2 regions of the Bacillus sp. K7 genome follow, and region 1 is predicted to be linked to the other one. Evidence: riboswitches for the same ligand, from Rfam matches in the RefSeq annotation. Region 1 holds a riboswitch; the other holds the start of a gene.
What was found. A riboswitch is a leader RNA that binds a small molecule or an ion and turns the genes downstream of it on or off. The one in region 1 is predicted to bind thiamine pyrophosphate.
Positions count from the first base shown of each region.

Region 2: linked by a shared signal. The riboswitch ahead of M1D98_RS02765 (nucleoside 2-deoxyribosyltransferase) and the one ahead of thiC (phosphomethylpyrimidine synthase ThiC) in region 1 are both predicted to bind thiamine pyrophosphate.

Region 1 is NZ_CP096406.1:943,229-947,958, forward strand. It holds tRNA gene M1D98_RS04695 (tRNA-Cys) at 1-34, shown strand, start outside; tRNA gene M1D98_RS04700 (tRNA-Leu) at 42-130, shown strand; tRNA gene M1D98_RS04705 (tRNA-Leu) at 423-504, shown strand; gene M1D98_RS04710 (sporulation protein) at 592-1,368, opposite strand; gene M1D98_RS04715 (hypothetical protein) at 1,508-1,711, shown strand; gene M1D98_RS04720 (Type 1 glutamine amidotransferase-like domain-containing protein) at 1,986-2,678, shown strand; TPP riboswitch at 2,748-2,855, shown strand; gene thiC (phosphomethylpyrimidine synthase ThiC) at 2,987-4,730, shown strand, end outside.
Region 2 is NZ_CP096406.1:531,131-535,860, forward strand. It holds gene M1D98_RS02700 (SprT family protein) at 1-33, shown strand, start outside; tRNA gene M1D98_RS02705 (tRNA-Asn) at 156-230, shown strand; tRNA gene M1D98_RS02710 (tRNA-Ser) at 235-325, shown strand; tRNA gene M1D98_RS02715 (tRNA-Glu) at 354-425, shown strand; tRNA gene M1D98_RS02720 (tRNA-Gln) at 438-512, shown strand; tRNA gene M1D98_RS02725 (tRNA-Lys) at 540-615, shown strand; tRNA gene M1D98_RS02730 (tRNA-Leu) at 627-708, shown strand; tRNA gene M1D98_RS02735 (tRNA-Leu) at 792-875, shown strand; partial or broken gene M1D98_RS02740 (hypothetical protein) at 1,031-1,147, shown strand; partial or broken gene M1D98_RS02745 (endopeptidase) at 1,147-1,302, shown strand; gene M1D98_RS02750 (hypothetical protein) at 1,521-1,694, opposite strand; gene M1D98_RS02755 (hypothetical protein) at 1,752-2,375, shown strand; partial or broken gene M1D98_RS02760 (lipoprotein) at 2,688-2,783, shown strand; TPP riboswitch at 3,036-3,139, shown strand; gene M1D98_RS02765 (nucleoside 2-deoxyribosyltransferase) at 3,216-3,677, shown strand; gene M1D98_RS02770 (thymidylate synthase) at 3,677-4,684, shown strand; gene M1D98_RS02775 (class I SAM-dependent methyltransferase) at 4,684-4,730, shown strand, end outside.

The sequences.
Region 1 (4,730 bases):
ACCTTTATCCCCGGTTCGAATCCGGGTGTCGCCTTTCTTTTGCCGGGGTGGTGGAATTGGCAGACACACAGGACTTAAAATCCTGCGGTAGGTGACTACCGTGCCGGTTCAAGTCCGGCCCTCGGCACCAATTTTACTTACATGATAAGTTGAATTGGTGTTTGTGTTCTATATTGATAACTAATCATATTAATGATCTACACAAGTAGATCATTTTTTTATTGCTTTGATTTCATTTATCATTAGCAGCTAAGTTCCGGTAAATGATCATAAAGCTGCTTGGGTCTTTGAACCTTTATATTTAGCTAAGCCCTAAATACTTTTTTATTTTATATTTCCAAAAAAACTTTTTTGAAATACGTTGACACTTTATATAATCCATGATATATTTATATTCGTCGGTTGGATACGACGTAAAACTTGCCGGTGTGGCGGAATTGGCAGACGCGCACGACTCAAAATCGTGTTCCTTCTGGAGTGTCGGTTCGACCCCGACCACCGGTATACTGAAAACCCGTTTCTTAAATAGAAACGGGTTTTTTTATTTGATCTAAGAAAGGAGCCAAGCTTATTTGAGCTCCTTTTTCTAATTTACTCAGCGTATTGGTCTATGATCTCTTTTAACACCTCTTCAAGACCTTCTACATCTTCAAGCTCTGATTGGCTGAAGCGGACACGTACGAGCTGTTCTCCGTCATTGTACATCTCTTCCAGCCACCCTCGCAGTCCTCTTGCTCTGCGGTCGACTTCGAAAATAATGTCTAAACCGTTTTCGTCTAAAAGGAAAATAAGCTCTAACTCATCAAGCATCTGACGATAGTAACCTGATGTTGGAACGAACTCAAATTCTTGAACAAATGGAAGTCTGCGCTGGAAGTAAGGCGCTTGTTCGCAGTCTGCTTCATGAAGGCGGAAGCCAAGGTTTTCGATTGCTTCCAGTACATTTTCAATCCAAGGGTGTGCCTCAACGAAAATGCGGTCATGGTCGGATTTATCGATACCACCTTCGATATCAAGGTCTGTCACCATGGCGACTTCTACTTTTCCTACAGTAATCGGGGTATCAAGTGGAAGAATGAATGAGAACGGAAATTGATGCTCTTCTCCAGGCTGAATGGTGAATGAACCAGTGACCCGGAAAGAATGAATTGTAGCGTATTTTCGATGCTCTTCATCATCTTTTACAATGACGTACCGTGTATTAAGCTGTACGTCAATAAAGCGGATGTCCTGAGCGATTTTTCCGCCTTTGACATGAACAGTTCCCCGTACTTTTTCTCCTGGATAATAGGCGTCTTGCTCTAAAATTGTATCTACTTTTGCAGCACCGATTCCGGCACTTGCTGCAAGCTTCTTGAAAAATGACATGTTAGATCTTCCCCTTTTTCTTTTTCTCAACAGATATACGTAAGAAGAAGGAAAAAAGATTCGTTTGATTCATACTTTTTTCCTATTATTTGTCCTGCCTAGGGACAGACTAAGAATAATATTGAAAGCAAAGGAGCGGATTGGAATGAACAAAGAAAGTATGGTTGCTGATGAATTACACAGAATGTTTTTGGCCGGTGAGCTGCAAATCACGGTAGAAGAGGATATAAACCATATTTCCGAAAGGCTGAGAAACGGCGATCTCAGTTTAGATCGATTAAGCGGTGAAGATGTGTTTATCAAAGAAACGGTAAACGAGGCTTTACGAAGAGTGGAGCAATAAAAGGGAGAGGCGGGATCTGAAAGATGAGGTCCCGTCTTTTTTGTGATACAGATATATTTTTATCTAGAACTGTAACGAATTGATCGTGCAGCGCTGTTCTGAGGCTAGGGATTGCGTTTTCTAAATGTGACTGAAATTAAAAATTGGGCTGAGACCTCGTTCAAAGGCTTATCTCCCCGTTCTTCAGAAGATTTATTTTCTAGGTCGTCCTGTTAAGAAAATATGTAGCCTTGTCATGCTATAATGAATAACAAGTTTTGTCGGGGGTGGGATGATGAAACAGATTATTGCGATGGGCGGCGGGGGTTTTTCGATGGAACCGGACAATTTGTCTCTCGATCAATATATCATCAATCAAACGAAACGGAAGTCACCTCGCATTTGTTTTTTGCCGACGGCGAGCGGTGATTCACAAAACTATGTCCAGCGGTTTTATCATGCATTTCAAACAATGGACTGTGTACCGTCTCATCTATCCTTATTTAAGCCGCCATCAACAGATATACTTTCTTTTGTTATGGAACAGGACGTGATCTATGTTGGCGGGGGAAATACGCGGAATATGCTTGTGCTATGGAAGGAGTGGGGGCTGGATCTTATTCTCAGAGAGGCGTGGAAGAGCGGTGTGGTTTTAGCTGGATTAAGTGCCGGTGCGATGTGCTGGTTTGAAGAAGGGGTGACGGATTCAGCCGGGCCGCTGACAAGTATGAAAAGTTTAGGCTTTTTGCATGGAAGCTTTTGTCCTCATTATGACAGTGAGAAGGAGCGGCGGCCGATATTCCATCAGCTGATATGTAATGGTTTCTTGGGTGATGGTTATGCGGCGGATGATGGAGCGGCTCTCCATTTTATAAATGATCAGCTGTTTCAGACAGTGAGCTCAAGGCCGGGTGCAAAGGCATATCGGGTGACGGTGGTTGAACATGAAATCTTTGAAACCCCGCTGCCGGTAAAATATCTGGGGTGAATTAGCTGAATATGATCTATATTTCTCTTTTTTTTCGGGTTGGTTTTATGTTAAGATGAGTGCGAAATTAATAGTTACTGGGGGTGCCCGTTTTCGGGCTGAGAGAGAAGGTAAGCTTCTTAACCCTTTGGACCTGATCTGGTTCGTACCAGCGTGGGGAAGTAGAGAAATTGTTTTTATTATTGCCGTCCTGGGCGATAATATGTTTCTTTCTGACTGTAACCGGGTTCATTCTTTGAATCCGGTTTTTTGTGCTGGTAATGAGCTTGATTTTGTCCTTTCAAACGAAGAGAGGGGAAGGATCAGTGATGCAAAACGATTCAGTGCAGCAAGCCAACATTTCGATTATGTCGAGTTTTTCAGGGAGCAAGAAAGTATACGTGGAGGGTTCCTCTACGGACATCCAAGTGCCAATGAGGGAAATTGCCTTAAGTCCGACGACAGGAGCGTTCGGCGAAGAAGAAAACGCGCCTGTTCGTGTCTATGATACAAGCGGACCGTATACGGACCCTGAGGTGGCCATTCATATTCAAGAAGGATTAAGGCCGCTTCGCCAAAAATGGATCACGGAGCGCGGCGATGTTGAAGAATATGAAGGACGGGATGTCAAACCAGAAGATAACGGTTATAAAAAAGCAAATCCAAACGTAAGTTATCCGGGACTAAAGCGGAAACCGCTGCGGGCGAAAGCGGGCCAAAACGTCACGCAAATGCACTATGCCAAAAAAGGAATCATTACACCTGAGATGGAGTTTATCGCAATCCGCGAGCATGTGTCTCCCGAATTTGTCAGAGATGAGGTAGCAAGCGGCCGGGCGATCATTCCTTCAAATATTAATCATCCCGAGAGTGAACCGATGATTATCGGCCGGAATTTTCATGTGAAGATTAATGCGAATATTGGGAATTCGGCGGTTACGTCATCCATTGAAGAAGAAGTGGAAAAAATGACGTGGGCTATCCGCTGGGGAGCGGATACGATGATGGATCTATCTACCGGAAAAGATATTCATACGACGCGTGAATGGATTATCCGCAATTGCCCTGTGCCTGTAGGGACGGTTCCAATTTATCAGGCGCTTGAAAAAGTAAACGGCGTAGCGGAGGATCTAACGTGGGAGATTTATCGTGACACGCTGATCGAGCAGGCTGAACAGGGAGTGGATTATTTTACGATCCACGCGGGTGTTTTGCTGCGGTATGTGCCGTTAACAGCCAAACGGACGACGGGAATCGTATCACGCGGGGGAGCGATTATGGCACAATGGTGTCTGGCTCATCATCAGGAAAGCTTTCTCTATACCCATTTTGAAGAGATCTGTGAGATTATGAAAACGTATGACATTGCTTTTTCTCTGGGAGACGGGCTTCGACCCGGATCAATCGCTGACGCCAATGATGAAGCGCAGTTTGCTGAATTAGAGACACTTGGGGAGCTGACGCAAATTGCCTGGAAGCATGATGTTCAGGTGATGATTGAGGGACCTGGGCATGTGCCGATGCATAAAATCAAAGAGAACGTCGATAAACAAATGGACATCTGCAAAGAAGCGCCTTTTTACACCTTGGGGCCGCTGACAACAGATATAGCGCCGGGCTATGACCATATTACTTCAGCGATCGGAGCGGCAATGATCGGCTGGTATGGGACAGCAATGCTTTGTTATGTAACGCCGAAGGAGCATTTGGGGCTGCCAAACCGTGATGATGTTCGTGAAGGAGTCATTACATATAAAATTGCTGCGCACGCCGCAGACCTTGCAAAAGGGCATCCCGGAGCGCAAATACGTGATGACGCTTTATCGAAAGCTCGCTTTGAATTTCGCTGGCGAGATCAGTTTCATCTATCTCTTGATCCGGAAAGAGCGCTTGAATACCATGATGAGACCTTGCCGGCAGAAGGAGCGAAAACAGCTCATTTCTGTTCAATGTGCGGACCGAAGTTTTGCAGCATGAGAATTTCTCAGGATATCCGTGACTATGCGAAGGACAAAGAGCTGAGCGAATGGGATGCTATTGAAGAGGGGATGAAAGAAAAAGCCGAAGAATTTG
Region 2 (4,730 bases), 410 kb from region 1:
TGCCGCGGAAAAATAAAAAGAATTTTTTCATGAAAAAGGTTGACGGATATGGCAAGCCTATGGTACATTATAAAAGTCGTCACGAGAGATGAACAAAAACATTTACCTCTTGACATTGCATATCAAGGCTGATAGAATAAGTCTTGTCTCATTATTCCACAGTAGCTCAGTGGTAGAGCTATCGGCTGTTAACCGATCGGTCGCAGGTTCGAATCCTGCCTGTGGAGCCATATTGGAGAAGTACTCAAGTGGCTGAAGAGGCGCCCCTGCTAAGGGTGTAGGTCGCGTAAGCGGCGCGAGGGTTCAAATCCCTCCTTCTCCGCCATCAGATTTCGATATAAGTCTCGACCATCGGCCCGTTGGTCAAGCGGTTAAGACACCGCCCTTTCACGGCGGTAACACGGGTTCGAATCCCGTACGGGTCATTCCAATTTCGTTGGGCTATAGCCAAGCGGTAAGGCAACGGACTTTGACTCCGTCATGCGTTGGTTCGAATCCAGCTAGCCCAGCCATTTTTATTTTTTGAAATCGAATAGCAAGAGCCATTAGCTCAGTTGGTAGAGCATCTGACTTTTAATCAGAGGGTCGAAGGTTCGAGTCCTTCATGGCTCACCATTTGTCTTTTTGCGGGTGTGGCGGAATTGGCAGACGCGCTAGACTTAGGATCTAGTGTCTTACGACGTGGGGGTTCGAGTCCCTTCACCCGCACTTTATTTACAAAGTGCACGCAAATCGGTTTTACTAGGTTAAGAGCCTACTAAGCCAGCACAAAAACACAATTTAATGATCATGCGGTCGTGGCGGAATGGCAGACGCGCTAGGTTGAGGGCCTAGTGGGTGAATAACCCGTGGAGGTTCAAGTCCTCTCGGCCGCATCAATGATACCAAGGGTTTTGACGAACTTGGTATTTTTTTGTGTTTATTTTTATATGATCTACTGCCTACAAACTGCCCACTTCATAAAGTAAGTATCTACAACAGACACGGCATCCTTTTATAGTAGTAGTCTTTTTAAACTTTACGTTTTTTTCAAGGCATCGCCAATAACGAACGGAAAATCAGACCATCTGAACCAGTAAAAGTTCACTCAGATGATATCCGTGTTGATAAAAAACAGGATAATGTACCTGCGAATAAGAGTAAATCAATTTTATAGGCGGCAGGGGTGGCGAATTTGAAACGGTTTGCATTGCACCGGAAGTCGAAGGGTTTAGGGCTGTATTTGAAAAGTACGGCCGTCAGGAAGGCGTTTTTGACCAAGTGAATATTATTGTGGCGCTCACCATGCAGAAAAGTGGTGGGCTTTAAAGACCTGGTGTCAAAGAATCCCTCATTTTTTAATTTTCAACTCCGAATGAAACATCTATATATTGCACAAAAAAGCTGTCGAGATTTTTCTCGACAGCCTGAGGAGTAAACCATGTGTTTTACTCCTCTTTTTTTGTTTAGATACAATGTATCTTTTTGTAATTCATCTTTGTAAAATTTAGGATGCTTCTTTCTTTAGATCTTAAAAAGGATTACTTTTCAGAAGAGTTACCAAAAGTAATTCTTAAAACAATGCCCATAATAATAATTGCAATTAGTCCAATAATATTAACTATTGTTGAAATAGATTCATTATCTACAAAAATATTAACAATAAACGAACCTGCAACAATCAATAGTATCAAAAAATATAAACTTTTTTTCACAAACACACTCCTATTGCAAAAAAAAATTCTATAAAAATATTGTAAAGAAGTTTTATCGTGAAGAAAAGCATTAAACAATTGGTCATTGTAATCTGTTTCTCTCTAATTTTTACCACTATAACAATACCAATAGCTAGCGCAAAAGAAAGTTCTGATGATGTTTCTTCTGAGCAAGTTAATGTAGAAGCTCAAATCATGAAAAGAACTCTCGAACCTCTATTAGAATTAATTGATCAAATGCCAGAGGATGTTGCTGAACAAGGAATAAACTCCGGTATTGAATGGTTAAACGTACATAAAGGGAACGAATTTGTAGGTTATGAATTTGTTGCTGATGGAGAAAACCTGACTGCTGTTAAAACCGTCCAAGAAAGTATAGGACCATTTATAGTATTGAGTACATGGAGTTGCATTTCTAGTGCTGCTAAAGCTATAGCAGTAAATGCTATCCCATGGGCAAAGATCTTAAAAGTTAAAAAAGCAGCAAAATTAATGGGCGGACTAAATTCAATGACAAAAACAATTATTACAGCTTATAAACATCAAAGAAACCTAGGACTTTCTAGAACAAATGCTATAAAAAAAGCCGTAAAAGTATCTACTAAGGCACTACCAGATGAAACTCAAAAAGCCGTACTAGAATTCTTTAGTTTAGGTGACGTTGTTGATAATTGTTGCTAATTGTTTTAAAAACGGGATACAAACAGGTTTAAATTATTAAAACCTAAATTATAAAAACCCTTAAAATAAAGGAGAAAGCATATTAGACATATATAATATGTTTTCTCCTTCGTAATGGATTACAGACACAGTCAAGATATTGTTGTTGAAGCCCACTCACCAATCGCTCACGGTGCAATTCTTGATATAAACGATACAGAGCATTTATTAAGGTTTCAATTTGGGTTTTACCTTCCGAAGAATCTTTTCGTGAACTGACATCGTACACCTAAATATGAGAAAGTCGGCGCTGAGTGCCAATAGGTGGGTGGTATGCCAATTAATGGCGAAAATGATCGACTGGGCTTATCAAAGAAAACACCAGACTATGAAGAAGCAAAAGGTGAAGAGACAAAGTTAAAGGAGTAAAACGTGTGTTTACTTCTCTTTTTTTATTGTTGGATTCCTTTTACAATTTGCGATGTTCAGGACATTTTTTAAACACACTAGAAAATAAGGTATTTTTGTGCTTTTTTTTTAAGCTCCATGAATTGCCATCAAATGCAAGGCGTAGTAACTTTTCGAAAAACTTTTGTCGGTTGATACGCAGGGTTCAAGGCTTATCAATCATTGTTTGACTAAAGATATGGAATAGTTTAGGATGAAAGTAAATATTTATATTTTATACACTGGGGGAGCTTTTAGAAGCTGAGAAGAGACACAAGTCCTGACCCTTTGAACCTGATTTGGTTAACACCAACGTAGGGAAGTGAAAAAAATAGAGAGATTTTTTATCTTATCTATATTTAAGCCACTTTCCATATGAAAGTGGCTTTATTTATTTTGAAAGGGGATATTAAAGTGACAACTAAAAAAGTTTTTTTAGCAGGACCTTTTAAAAGTTTAGTAGATGTGAATACTGGATTGATGAGTTTACATGAAAGGGAGAAGTTAGAGTCATTAATTTCTTTTTTTGAAAATGAAGGATGGTTAGTTCATAATGCTCACAAGCGAGAAGGATGGGGGAAAGATTTCATGACACCCCAACAATGCACTAAAATTGATTTTGATGAAATACGCTCTTGCGATCTTTTTGTAGCTTTTCCTGGCTCACCGGCTTCTCCTGGAACGCATATAGAAATAGGATGGGCTTCTGCCTTGAAAAAAAAGATAGTGTTATTACTAGAAAATGAGAGGGATTACGCATTCTTAATTCAAGGGTTAAGCGTAGTAGCTGATGTTGAATACATTAATTTTAAAGGTACTGATGATTTATTGGAGAAGATTAAAAGTATCCTTATGGAATACAAGGTGGAATCTTAATGAGAAAGAAAACTTTTCATGAAGCATATATGGAAACCCTATATGACATCTATTATTACCCTGAATTTTTAAATTCACCGCGTGGACAAAATAGCAAAGAAAAATTGAACTATCATCTGACCCTTGAAAATCCAATAGAACGTGTCACTTACTTACCCTCTAGAAAAACAAATATCGTGTTTAATTTTGCTGAAGTTTTATGGTATTTATCGGGGAGTAACAACTTAGATTTTATTAGTTATTACAATAAAAAAATGCCTTTATATTCAATGAATAAAAAAACATTAACAGGTACTGCGTATGGACCTAAAATATTTGAATTTGGAAACGCAAAACTAAATCAATGGAATAGAATAAAAAATCTTTTGACACAGGAAGACATTGATTCAAAAAGGGCATTTATTCAAATATTCGATGCCTCGGAACTCTTCGTTTCTGGCAATATTGATGTTTCTTGTACAATAGGTTTGCAATTTTTCATAAGAGAAAACAAGTTATACATGTCTTCCATAATGCGTGCAAATGATGCATTTCGAGGAATGATTAGTGATCTTTTCTCTTTTACATTTATGCAAGAATTAATGGCTAGAGAACTTCATTTAGAAGTCGGAGAATATTTCCATAATGTTGGTTCCATTCATATCTATGAGTCCGACAACGAATGGGCAAAAACAGTACTTGAGGAAGCTAAAACTCATAATGATACCTCGGCTTTTGAATTTCCTAAAATGCCTACCGGGAATAATTGGCCTTTTATTGAAACAGTTTTAAAATATGAGTCTTTGCTTAGAAAAGATCAAATTTCAATGTCAAGGCAAGATATTGAAACTTTAGATTTACCTGAATATTGGGAACAAATTCTCTTACTTTTTAGTATATATCAGCATATTGCTTATAAGCGAGATATGGATCATTCATTATTTCAAAGCTTACTTCCTACTTATCAGTTTTTTGTTAAAAATAAGTGGTTTAATTACTTTTCAACTAAACAAAAGGAGGAAATTTAATGAAAACTTCTTGGAAAGAAGACAGTGTTGCTGGTAAATTCGATGC